One region of the Kocuria flava genome, then DNA from elsewhere that is predicted to be linked to it. Evidence: riboswitches for the same ligand, from Rfam matches in the RefSeq annotation. Region 1 holds a riboswitch; the other holds the start of a gene.

Region 1 (4,373 bases):
TCCTCGGCCCACGCGAGCAGGCTCCCGTCCTCGGCGACGTCGAAGGAGCCCAGGGCGTAGAAGGAGTGCTTCGCGGCCTCGGCGTCGGCGTCCAGGAGCACCTGTTCCCCGGGCATGGGGGTGCCGGGCTCGACCACGGGCGGGGTCCAGTCGGCGAGAAGATCCCCGGTCGTGGCGGCGGGCACCCGGCAGAAGGACTGGTGGGCCCCGCCCTCCACGGTGCGGGCGAAGTACCACCAGTCCCCGCGCCGCTCGGGCACGGAGAGGTCGGTCTCCCGGGTGCGGGCGCGGATCTCCTCGTAGACCGTCTCCCGCAGCGGCCCCAGGTGGGCGGTGGAGGCCTCCGCGTAGTCGTTCTCCGCCCCGAGGTGGGCCAGCACCTCGGGGGACTCCTTCTCGCGCAGCCACTCGTAGGGGTCCTCGAAGAGGTGGCCGTGGAAGGCGCGCTGGGCGGGGCGGCGGTCGATCCGTGGGGGCTGGACAGTCATGGGGCCATCCTAGGGATCCGCGGACGACGGGCGGGACACCCCGTGGGACGGGGGAGCCGGGGACGGGACACCTCCGCGGGGCGGGGGAGCCGGGGCGCGGGCACCGGGACGGCGACGGGACGGCGGCGGGCCGGACGGGAGCCGGAGCGGGGGCGTCCCGCAGGGCGCCGGGGAACCGGGGCCGGGGAGCGGCGGGACCGATAATGGGCCGATGAGCACCCCCGCCGTCCCCGACCCGCCCGCGACCCCCGGCCGCGCCGCCCCCGTGCTGGGCTCGGCCCGCGCCGACCTGTGGACCCAGGTCCTGCTCGTGCTCGGCGTCTCCCTGGGGGCCTCCGCCGTCTACGCCGTGCTCTCCCTGGCCGAGCAACTCGCCCGGGGGCCCCTGGCCGAGGCGCAGGCGACCCTCAACCCGGCGCTGAGCCCCCTGCCGCTGCTGGACCTCGCCCGCCAGCTCGCCGGCATCGGCCTGGACCTCGTGCCGGTGCTGCTCGCGCTGTACCTGCTCGCCGGCTCCGCCGCGGCCCTGCCGGCCGTGCTGCGCCGGATCGGCCTCGACGCCCGCATGCCCTGGCCGGACCTGGGCCTGGGCGCGGTGCTCTTCCTGCTCATGGGCCTGGGCACCCTGGCCCTGTACGCGGCCGGGCGGGCCCTGGGCCTGACCGCCGCGGTCAGCACCTCGGGGCTGGGGGAGCACTGGTGGACGGTGCCGGTGCTGCTGGCCTCGGCGCTGCGCCACGCGCTGGTCGAGGAGGTCGTCGTCGTCGCCTTCCTCGCCGACCGGCTCACCCGGCTGGGCTGGCGCTGGCCCGCGGTGCTCGCCGCGACCGCCGTGTTCCGCGGGCTCTACCACGTCTACCAGGGCGTCGGCCCGTTCCTGGGCAACGTGGTCATGGGCCTGGTCTTCGCCGAGCTCTACCGGCGCACGGGCCGGGTCATGCCGCTCGTGGTGGCGCACTTCCTGCTCGACGCCGTCGGCTTCCTCGGCAGCGCCTGGCTGCTGGGCTGAGCCCCCGGGCCCGGCGGGACGCGGTACGGCGGCCCGCAGGACGGCGCGAGGGGCGGCGTCCGGCGGCTCCCGGGAGGGGAGAACCACCGAACGCCGCCCCTCGTGGTCCGGGCGGGCGGTGCCTCAGATGGTCACGGCCCCGTCGGGGGTCGTGAACGTCACCTCGAGCAGCCCCGGCGTGCCCTCCGGGTAGCGCCACTCGACCTCGAGGTCCTCGAGCACCTCCTCGACCGGCGCGCCCAGCCAGTCGGTGACCCGCTCCGGGGAGCCCGCGATGGACATCCCGTGCAGGCCCACGTCCGTGATCCGCGCCTGCGAGGGGTGCATCTCGGGGGCGGAGTCGAAGTGCACCATGAACGGCAGCTGCGGGTCCGCGATGAGACCCTTGACGCCGATCTGGTGCCACTGCAGGCACCGGCCGTCCGGGAACACCCGGTGGCCCGGCACCGCCTCGCGCCCCAGGCGCCGCTCGAACGGGGCCAGGTCCTCGACCTCCACGACCCAGCCCAGCCAGCCGCCGCCGGCGGCGGAGCGGGCCCGCACGGCCTGCCCGTAGGGCGCCTTCTCGGCCGCGGGGTGCTGGAGCACCTCGACGACCTCCACGTACTGGTGGTTGGTCAGCGGCAGGATCATGTTGCGGGTGCCGAAGCGCGGGTGCACCCCGCCCTTGACCGGCTCGATGCCCAGCCGGTCGGCGATGCGCTCCGTGGTGGCCTCGAGGCCCTCGGGGCGGCAGGCGTAGGACACGTGGTCGACTCTCATGGGCACATCGTGGCACCCTGTGAGATTCGTCTCCAAATCGGCTCGTCCCGCCCCGACACGGGCCCGCCCGGGCCGCACCGCGCACCGGCGCAGCACCGCCTCCCGGGCCGGTGCACGATCCTGCCCGGCCCGGTGCGCGCAGCGTCCGGGGCCGCCGCGCGGGCCCCGTCGGGCGGCCCCGGCTTGACGCCGCGTTCCCGGACTCAAGAGAATGAGCCGCAGGTCATGAGCGCCAGCACCGAGCCCCAGCTAGCTGGCCGGCAACCCTCCACCGCGGTGGGGTGCCCTGGGTGAAGACCAGGCTCCTCGCGCCCGGCGAGCGAGCAAGCGCGGGTCCTCGGTGCCCGGCCGCAGCCGGCCGCACCGCTCCGGCCGGACACCGGACCCCTGACCATCCGCAAGGAGCTCACGGCATGTCCGAGTCCCCCCGCACCACCACCGACGAGCGGCCCACGCCCGAGAACCCGGGCGGCTGGTCCTTCGAGACCCGGCAGATCCACGCCGGCCAGAGCCCCGACCCGGTCACCGGCTCGCGCGCGCTGCCGATCCACCAGACCACCTCGTTCGTCTTCCCGGACGCGCAGGCCGCCGCGGACCGCTTCGCGCTCGCCGAGCTCGGCCCCATCTACACCCGGATCGGCAACCCGACCACCGAGGTCGTCGAGAACCGGATCACCGCCCTCGAGGGCGGGGTGGGCGCGCTGATGCTCAGCGCCGGCCAGTCCGCCACGAGCTTCGCGGTGCTCAACCTCGCCGGGGCCGGCGACCACGTCGTGGCCAGCCCGAGCCTCTACGGCGGGACGTTCAACCTCTTCAAGTACACCCTGCCGAAGCTGGGCATCGAGACCACGTTCGTCGAGGACCCGGACGACCCCGAGGCGTGGCGGCGGGCCGTGCGGCCCACCACGAAGGCCTTCTTCGCCGAGTCGATCCCCAACCCGCGCAACGACGTGCTCGACATCGAGACGGTCGCGGGCCTCGCCCACGACGCCGGGGTCCCGCTGATCGTGGACAACACCGTGGCCACCCCCTACCTGGTGCGGCCCTTCGAGTGGGGCGCCGACGTCGTCGTGCACTCCGCGACCAAGTTCCTCGGCGGCCACGGCACCGCGATCGGCGGGGTGATCGTCGACGCCGGGCGCTTCGACTACGGCCGCGACCCCGAGCGCTTCCCCGGGTTCAACCAGCCGGACGAGTCCTACGGCGGGCTCGTCTACGCCGAGACCCTCGGCGCGGACGGCCCGTTCGGCGTCAACCTCTCCTACATCCTCAAGGCCCGGGTGCAGCTGCTGCGCGACCTCGGCTCCTCGATCTCCCCGTTCAACGCGTTCCTCATCGAGCAGGGCACCGAGACGCTGTCCCTGCGCATGGAGCGCCACGTGGCCAACGCCGAGGCGGTCGCCCGGTGGCTCGAGGCCCGCGACGACGTCCGCTCCGTCTCCTACGCCGGGCTGGCCTCCTCACCGTGGCACGCCCGCGCCCGCAAGTACGCCCCGCGCGGGGCCGGGTCGATCGTGGGCTTCGTGCTCGACGGCGGGCGGGAGGCCGGCTCCGCGTTCGTCGACGGGCTCACGCTGCACTCCAACGTCGCCAACATCGGCGACGTCCGCTCGCTGGTGATCCACCCCGCCTCGACCACCCACAGCCAGCTGCTGCCCGAGGAGCAGCTGGCCGCCGGGGTCGAGCCCGGCTTCGTGCGCCTGTCCGTGGGCCTGGAGCACGTCGAGGACATCCTCGCCGACCTCGAGCAAGGCTTCGCCGCCGCCGCGGCCCGCGGGGGCGCGGCATGACGGTGGTCCTGCCGCGCGGCGCGGCCGCCCCCGGACCGGTCCGCGAGGACGGGGTGCTGCGCCACGCCGAGATCGGCACGCTGGAGCTCGAGTCCGGGTTCCGGCTGCCCGGGGTGCGCCTGGCCTACGAGACGTGGGGCACCCTGGCCCCGGACGGCTCCAACGCCGTGCTGGTCGAGCACGCCCTCACCGGCGACACCCACGTGGCCTCCGGCCGCGCCCGTCCCGGCGCCCCCGCGGACGAGCAGCGCGCCGCCGAGGCCGGCGGCTGGTGGGAGGGCCTCGTCGGTCCCGGTGCGGCGATCGACACCGACCGGTGGTTCG
Region 2 (4,373 bases), 520 kb from region 1:
GCCAGTTGAGCCCCTGATAGTGGATGCTCCTATTGGCGTCAAGCGGTTTTGAGGCGTTGCTGGTCGGTCTCCTCGAGCCAGTGCTGACAGCGGTGGACGAGGTCGGGATCGGTGCGGGTGCCCGGCTCCAGGCGCCGTAGCCGCTGGTAGGGCACCTCCAGGGTGCGGGCGGCGTCGGTGAGGCGGATGCCCAGCGCCTGGCGTTGCCGGCGCAGCAGCGGCCCCGGGAGGGGATCGGCAGGCGGATGGGTGAGCAGGGCGAAGACTTCGTTGGCGATGTGGCGCTTCAGGCACCGGATGATGTCGCGGTCGGCCAGTCCTTCGGCTCGGCGGCGGGCGAAGTAGGCCATGGTGCGGGGCTCGCGGAAGCGCATGCGGATCAGCACGATCCGGTGCAGGGCATGGTTGGCTTGGCGGTTCCCGCCCCGGGAGAGCCGGTGCCGGTGGGTCCGTCCGGAGGAGGCCGGGATCGGGGCGACCCCGCACAGGCCGGCGAACTGCGCCTGGGTGGCGATCCGGTCCGGGTTGTCCCCGACGGTGGCCAGCAAGGTCGCGGCCACCACGGGCCCGACCCCGTGGGTGGCCAGCAGGGCGGGGTTGAGTCGGGCCGCGATCTGCGCGAGCTGGTCGTCCAGAACGGTGATCTCCTCGGTGAGGACCCGGTGGCGGCCCGCCAGGCGTTTCAGCGACGCACGGGCGAGCTGGTCGGGGTCATCGCCGGGTCCGGGGCGGGTGCGAGCGAGCACGTCCATCAGCTTCTGACCGTGATAGCGGTGGAAGTCGGTGCGCACGTCGCCGGGAGCGGTGATCAGCAGGGCGTGGATCTGGTTGAGGACCGCGGTGCGGGCCTTGGTCGCCGAGGTGCGCTCGGCCAGCAGGATCCGCAAGGACTCCACGAGCCCGTCGCGTTGCTTCGGGACCACCGTGGCCCGGCCGGCGGCCACGGTGAGCGCGGCCTGCTCGGCGTCCAGCGGGTCGGACTTGCCCTTGAGGCGCCGGTGCTGGCGGTTGGCGCGCATCACCTCGATCACGGTCACCCCCGCGGCCGCCAGGATCCGGGCCAGTTCGGCTCCGTAGGAGCCGGTGCCCTCCACGCCGACGGCAAGGACGGGCCCGTGGTCGTGCAGGAAGTCCACGATCTGCCGATACCCGGTGTTGGTGGCTACGAACTGCCGGTCGGCCACGGTCCGGCCCAGCTCGTCGACGACCGCCACGTGGTGGGTGTCGCGGTGTGTGTCGACCCCGGCATACCGTCCCGGGTTCGTGTTCCCAGAAGGGTTGGCCGCCGCCGGTGGCACTGTCATGATCGTCATGACCGGTGATCCTTTCCGTGATGGAAGAGCAACTGGTCACCGTCGGTCAGATGGGGCAGACAGCACAGAGGTGGGGCGACTTCCCGGTCAGGCTCCTATCAAGTCATGCTCCGTCTGGCCATACGGTTCACGGCCCCGGTGGGGGCGGACAGATCCACTGGAAGACAACACCTGCGGGCGTCGGTGTAAGGGCGAGCCACACCACCGCCGGAACCTGCGTCCATCATCTCTGTGTACGGGTAGCCCGGTGAGCGCGTCGTCATAGACGAGGGCGGTCACCGCGTGATCCTTCGAGTGAACCTTCCACAGCACTCTCGAAGAGGACCATCACGATGACCGCTCCTTCCAGTGTCGACCCTGCCCAGTTCCTGCACGAGCACCTCGCCCAGGCCGGTGCGGTCGAGCTCGGTCACACGCCGCAGGTTGCCACGGTTGAGGAGCGCGGCCGGGGAGAGCCCTCCTGTGGTGCCGGAGGACGAATCCGATGGCTCCGTGCCCAGCTCCCGGGATCCGGTTGACGCCGTTCACCACGTCGTCGACGACGCCCTGGTCTTCCGCCGGAACATCGCCGAGCCCACGATGAGGGCCGGGCGGCCGGCCGTCACAACCTGTCACAAACACGGCCCGACATCGGCCGAGCGCGACCGCCCGGCCCGAAGATTTCGCGACGTGTGGTTTTGTGACAGCCGCCCCACCGTCCGTTGGACTGCAGAGCCGTCCATCGAGTGGGATGAGCGCACCACACCATCCAGAGCGGCCGAGAGATCTGGCTCGACGACGCCGCAGCAACCAGTCGGCCGACCCCGGGACACCGGGACCGGCGGACACGGTGCTACCGCCAGGACCGATGGAGGATCGAATGACTCACCACGCCACCCAACAGGTCCACGCCGGTTACGAGCCCGAGGTCCCCTGCCGGCCGGTGGCCGTGCCCATCCACCGGACGGCGGCCTACCGCGTTCCCGATCACGCCACGGCCGCCTCGGTGTTCCGGCTGGAGACTCCCGGGTTCACCGACAGCCGCACGGGCAACCCCACGGTTGCCGTGTTCGAGAACCGACTGGCGGCCCTGGAGGGCGGGATCGGGGCCATCGGCACCGCCACGGGGCGAACCGCGCGAACGGTCGCCGAGCACCTGGCCCGGCACCCCACCGTCGGGCGCGTCCACCACCCGGCGATCCCCGCGCGCCCCGGACCGGTCAGCACCGCGTCACCGCCGCGGCCCGGAGAACCGGCAGCCCGCAGGCCCGGACCGACGTCGTCCGGGCAGCGCCGGGGGTGCCAGGAGCATGACTGAGGCGGCCTTCGGGAGGGCAGTGCACGAGCAGCAGGCAACGACGTTCGAGACGAGTGCGGACCTGGACGGCAGGCCCCCGGTCCACAGTGAGGAATCGATGCAGCAGACCATCAGGACGAACGACTTCACGTTCGGTATCAGCACGACCCGCTTCGATGAGGACTACTGCCCGTCGTCCAGTTCCCGGGGTACGACGAACTTCGCGAACCTGGCCCGCGGCGAGAACCGTCGGCAGAACCTCCGAAACACCCTGACAATGATCAACAATCGCTTCAACGACCTGGCCGACTGGGACAATCCCAGCCGGGATCGCTATGCCGTGGAGATCGAGATCGTCTCCGTGGACCTGCACGTCGCCGCCGACGGCGACGACGCGGTGTTCCCCCTGATCGAGGTCCTCGACGTGCAGATCCTCGACACGCTGTCCGGTGTGCGCATCGACGGGATCGTGGGGAACAACTTCTCGTCCTACCTCCGGGACTACGACTTCAGCGTGGTGCTGCCGGAACACCACGCGAAGGTGTCCCGGTCCAGCATCCCCGATGACTTCGGCGCATTGCACGGGAAGCTCTTCACGCACTTCCTGGACTCCGCTGCCTACCGCGAGCGGTTCGCCCAGCCGCCCGTGATCTGCATCAGCGTCTCGAGCACCAAGACGTATCGTCGGCTCGAGAACCACCATCCGATCCTCGGGGTCGAGTACCGGCAGGACGAATCCTCCTTGACGGATCGATACTTCGAGAAGATGGGACTGCGGGTCCGCTACTTCATGCCCCGCGGCGCGGTCGCACCCCTGGCGTTCTATTTCCGGGGCGATCTCCTCAATGACTACTCCAGCCTGGCACTCATCGGTCTCATCAGCACGATGGAAACGTTCCAGAAGATCTATCGCCCGGAGATCTACAACGCCAATGCGGCGGCCGGCCGCATCTACCGGCCGAGCCTGGGAAGTCGGGACCACTCGGTGACGCAGATCGGCTACGACCGCGAGGAGCGCAGTCAGCTGGCCCTCATGCAGGGGAAGTTCGCGGAGGAGCACTTCGTGAAGCCGCACCGGACCCTCCTGGAGCAGTGGGCCGCGGCCCACTCCGGACGAGAGAAGGAGACGCACCGATGAACACCCTGTTGCCCACCACCGTCGTCGGCAGCCTGCCCAAGCCCTCCTGGCTCGCGGAAAGCGAGACGCTGTGGTCCCCCTGGAAGCTGGACGGCGAGGAACTGCGCGAGGGCAAGCGGGATGCGCTGAGCCTGGCCGTGGACGAGCAGCACCAGGCGGGCATCGACATCATCAGCGACGGCGAACAGACCCGTCAGCACTTCGTCACCACGTTCATCGAACACCTCAGCGGCGTCGACTTCGAACACCGGAGGACCGTGCGGATCCGTGACCGCTACGACGCGAGCGTCCCGACGGTCGTCGGCGCGGTGGGCCGTGAGCGGTCGGTCTTCCTCGACGACGCGAGGGCCCTCCGTGCGCGGACCAGCCAGCCCATCAAGTGGACGCTCCCCGGTCCCATGACCATGATCGACACCCTCTACGACGAGCACTACAGGAGTCGCGAAGAGCTCGCCTGGGAGTTCGCGAAGATCCTCAACCAGGAGGCCAAGGAGCTGGAGGCGGCGGGCGTCGACATCATCCAGTTCGATGAGCCTGCCTTCAACGTGTTCTTCGACGACCTCAAGGAGTGGGGCGTGGCCGCACTGGAGCGAGCGGCCGAGGGACTGCGCAGCACGACGGCCGTGCACATCTGCTACGGCTACGG

Evidence for each region. Region 1 has a riboswitch for S-adenosylmethionine ahead of AS188_RS08140 (bifunctional o-acetylhomoserine/o-acetylserine sulfhydrylase). Riboswitches for the same ligand answer to the same signal wherever they lie in the genome.
Region 2: linked by a shared signal. The riboswitch ahead of AS188_RS17520 (PLP-dependent transferase) and the one ahead of AS188_RS08140 (bifunctional o-acetylhomoserine/o-acetylserine sulfhydrylase) in region 1 are both predicted to bind S-adenosylmethionine.

Annotation. Positions count from the first base shown of each region.
Region 1 is NZ_CP013254.1:1,828,005-1,832,377, forward strand. Features, by position in the region: gene AS188_RS08125 (S9 family peptidase) at 1-488, opposite strand, end outside; gene AS188_RS08130 (CPBP family intramembrane glutamic endopeptidase) at 700-1,497, shown strand; gene AS188_RS08135 (VOC family protein) at 1,621-2,259, opposite strand; SAM riboswitch class IV at 2,481-2,595, shown strand; gene AS188_RS08140 (bifunctional o-acetylhomoserine/o-acetylserine sulfhydrylase) at 2,673-4,049, shown strand; gene metX (homoserine O-acetyltransferase MetX) at 4,046-4,373, shown strand, end outside.
Region 2 is NZ_CP013254.1:2,352,430-2,356,802, forward strand. Features, by position in the region: gene AS188_RS10490 (IS110 family RNA-guided transposase) at 39-1,313, opposite strand; SAM riboswitch class I at 2,055-2,167, shown strand; gene AS188_RS17520 (PLP-dependent transferase) at 2,173-2,610, shown strand; gene AS188_RS10500 (DUF1852 domain-containing protein) at 2,708-3,727, shown strand; gene AS188_RS10505 (methionine synthase) at 3,724-4,373, shown strand, end outside.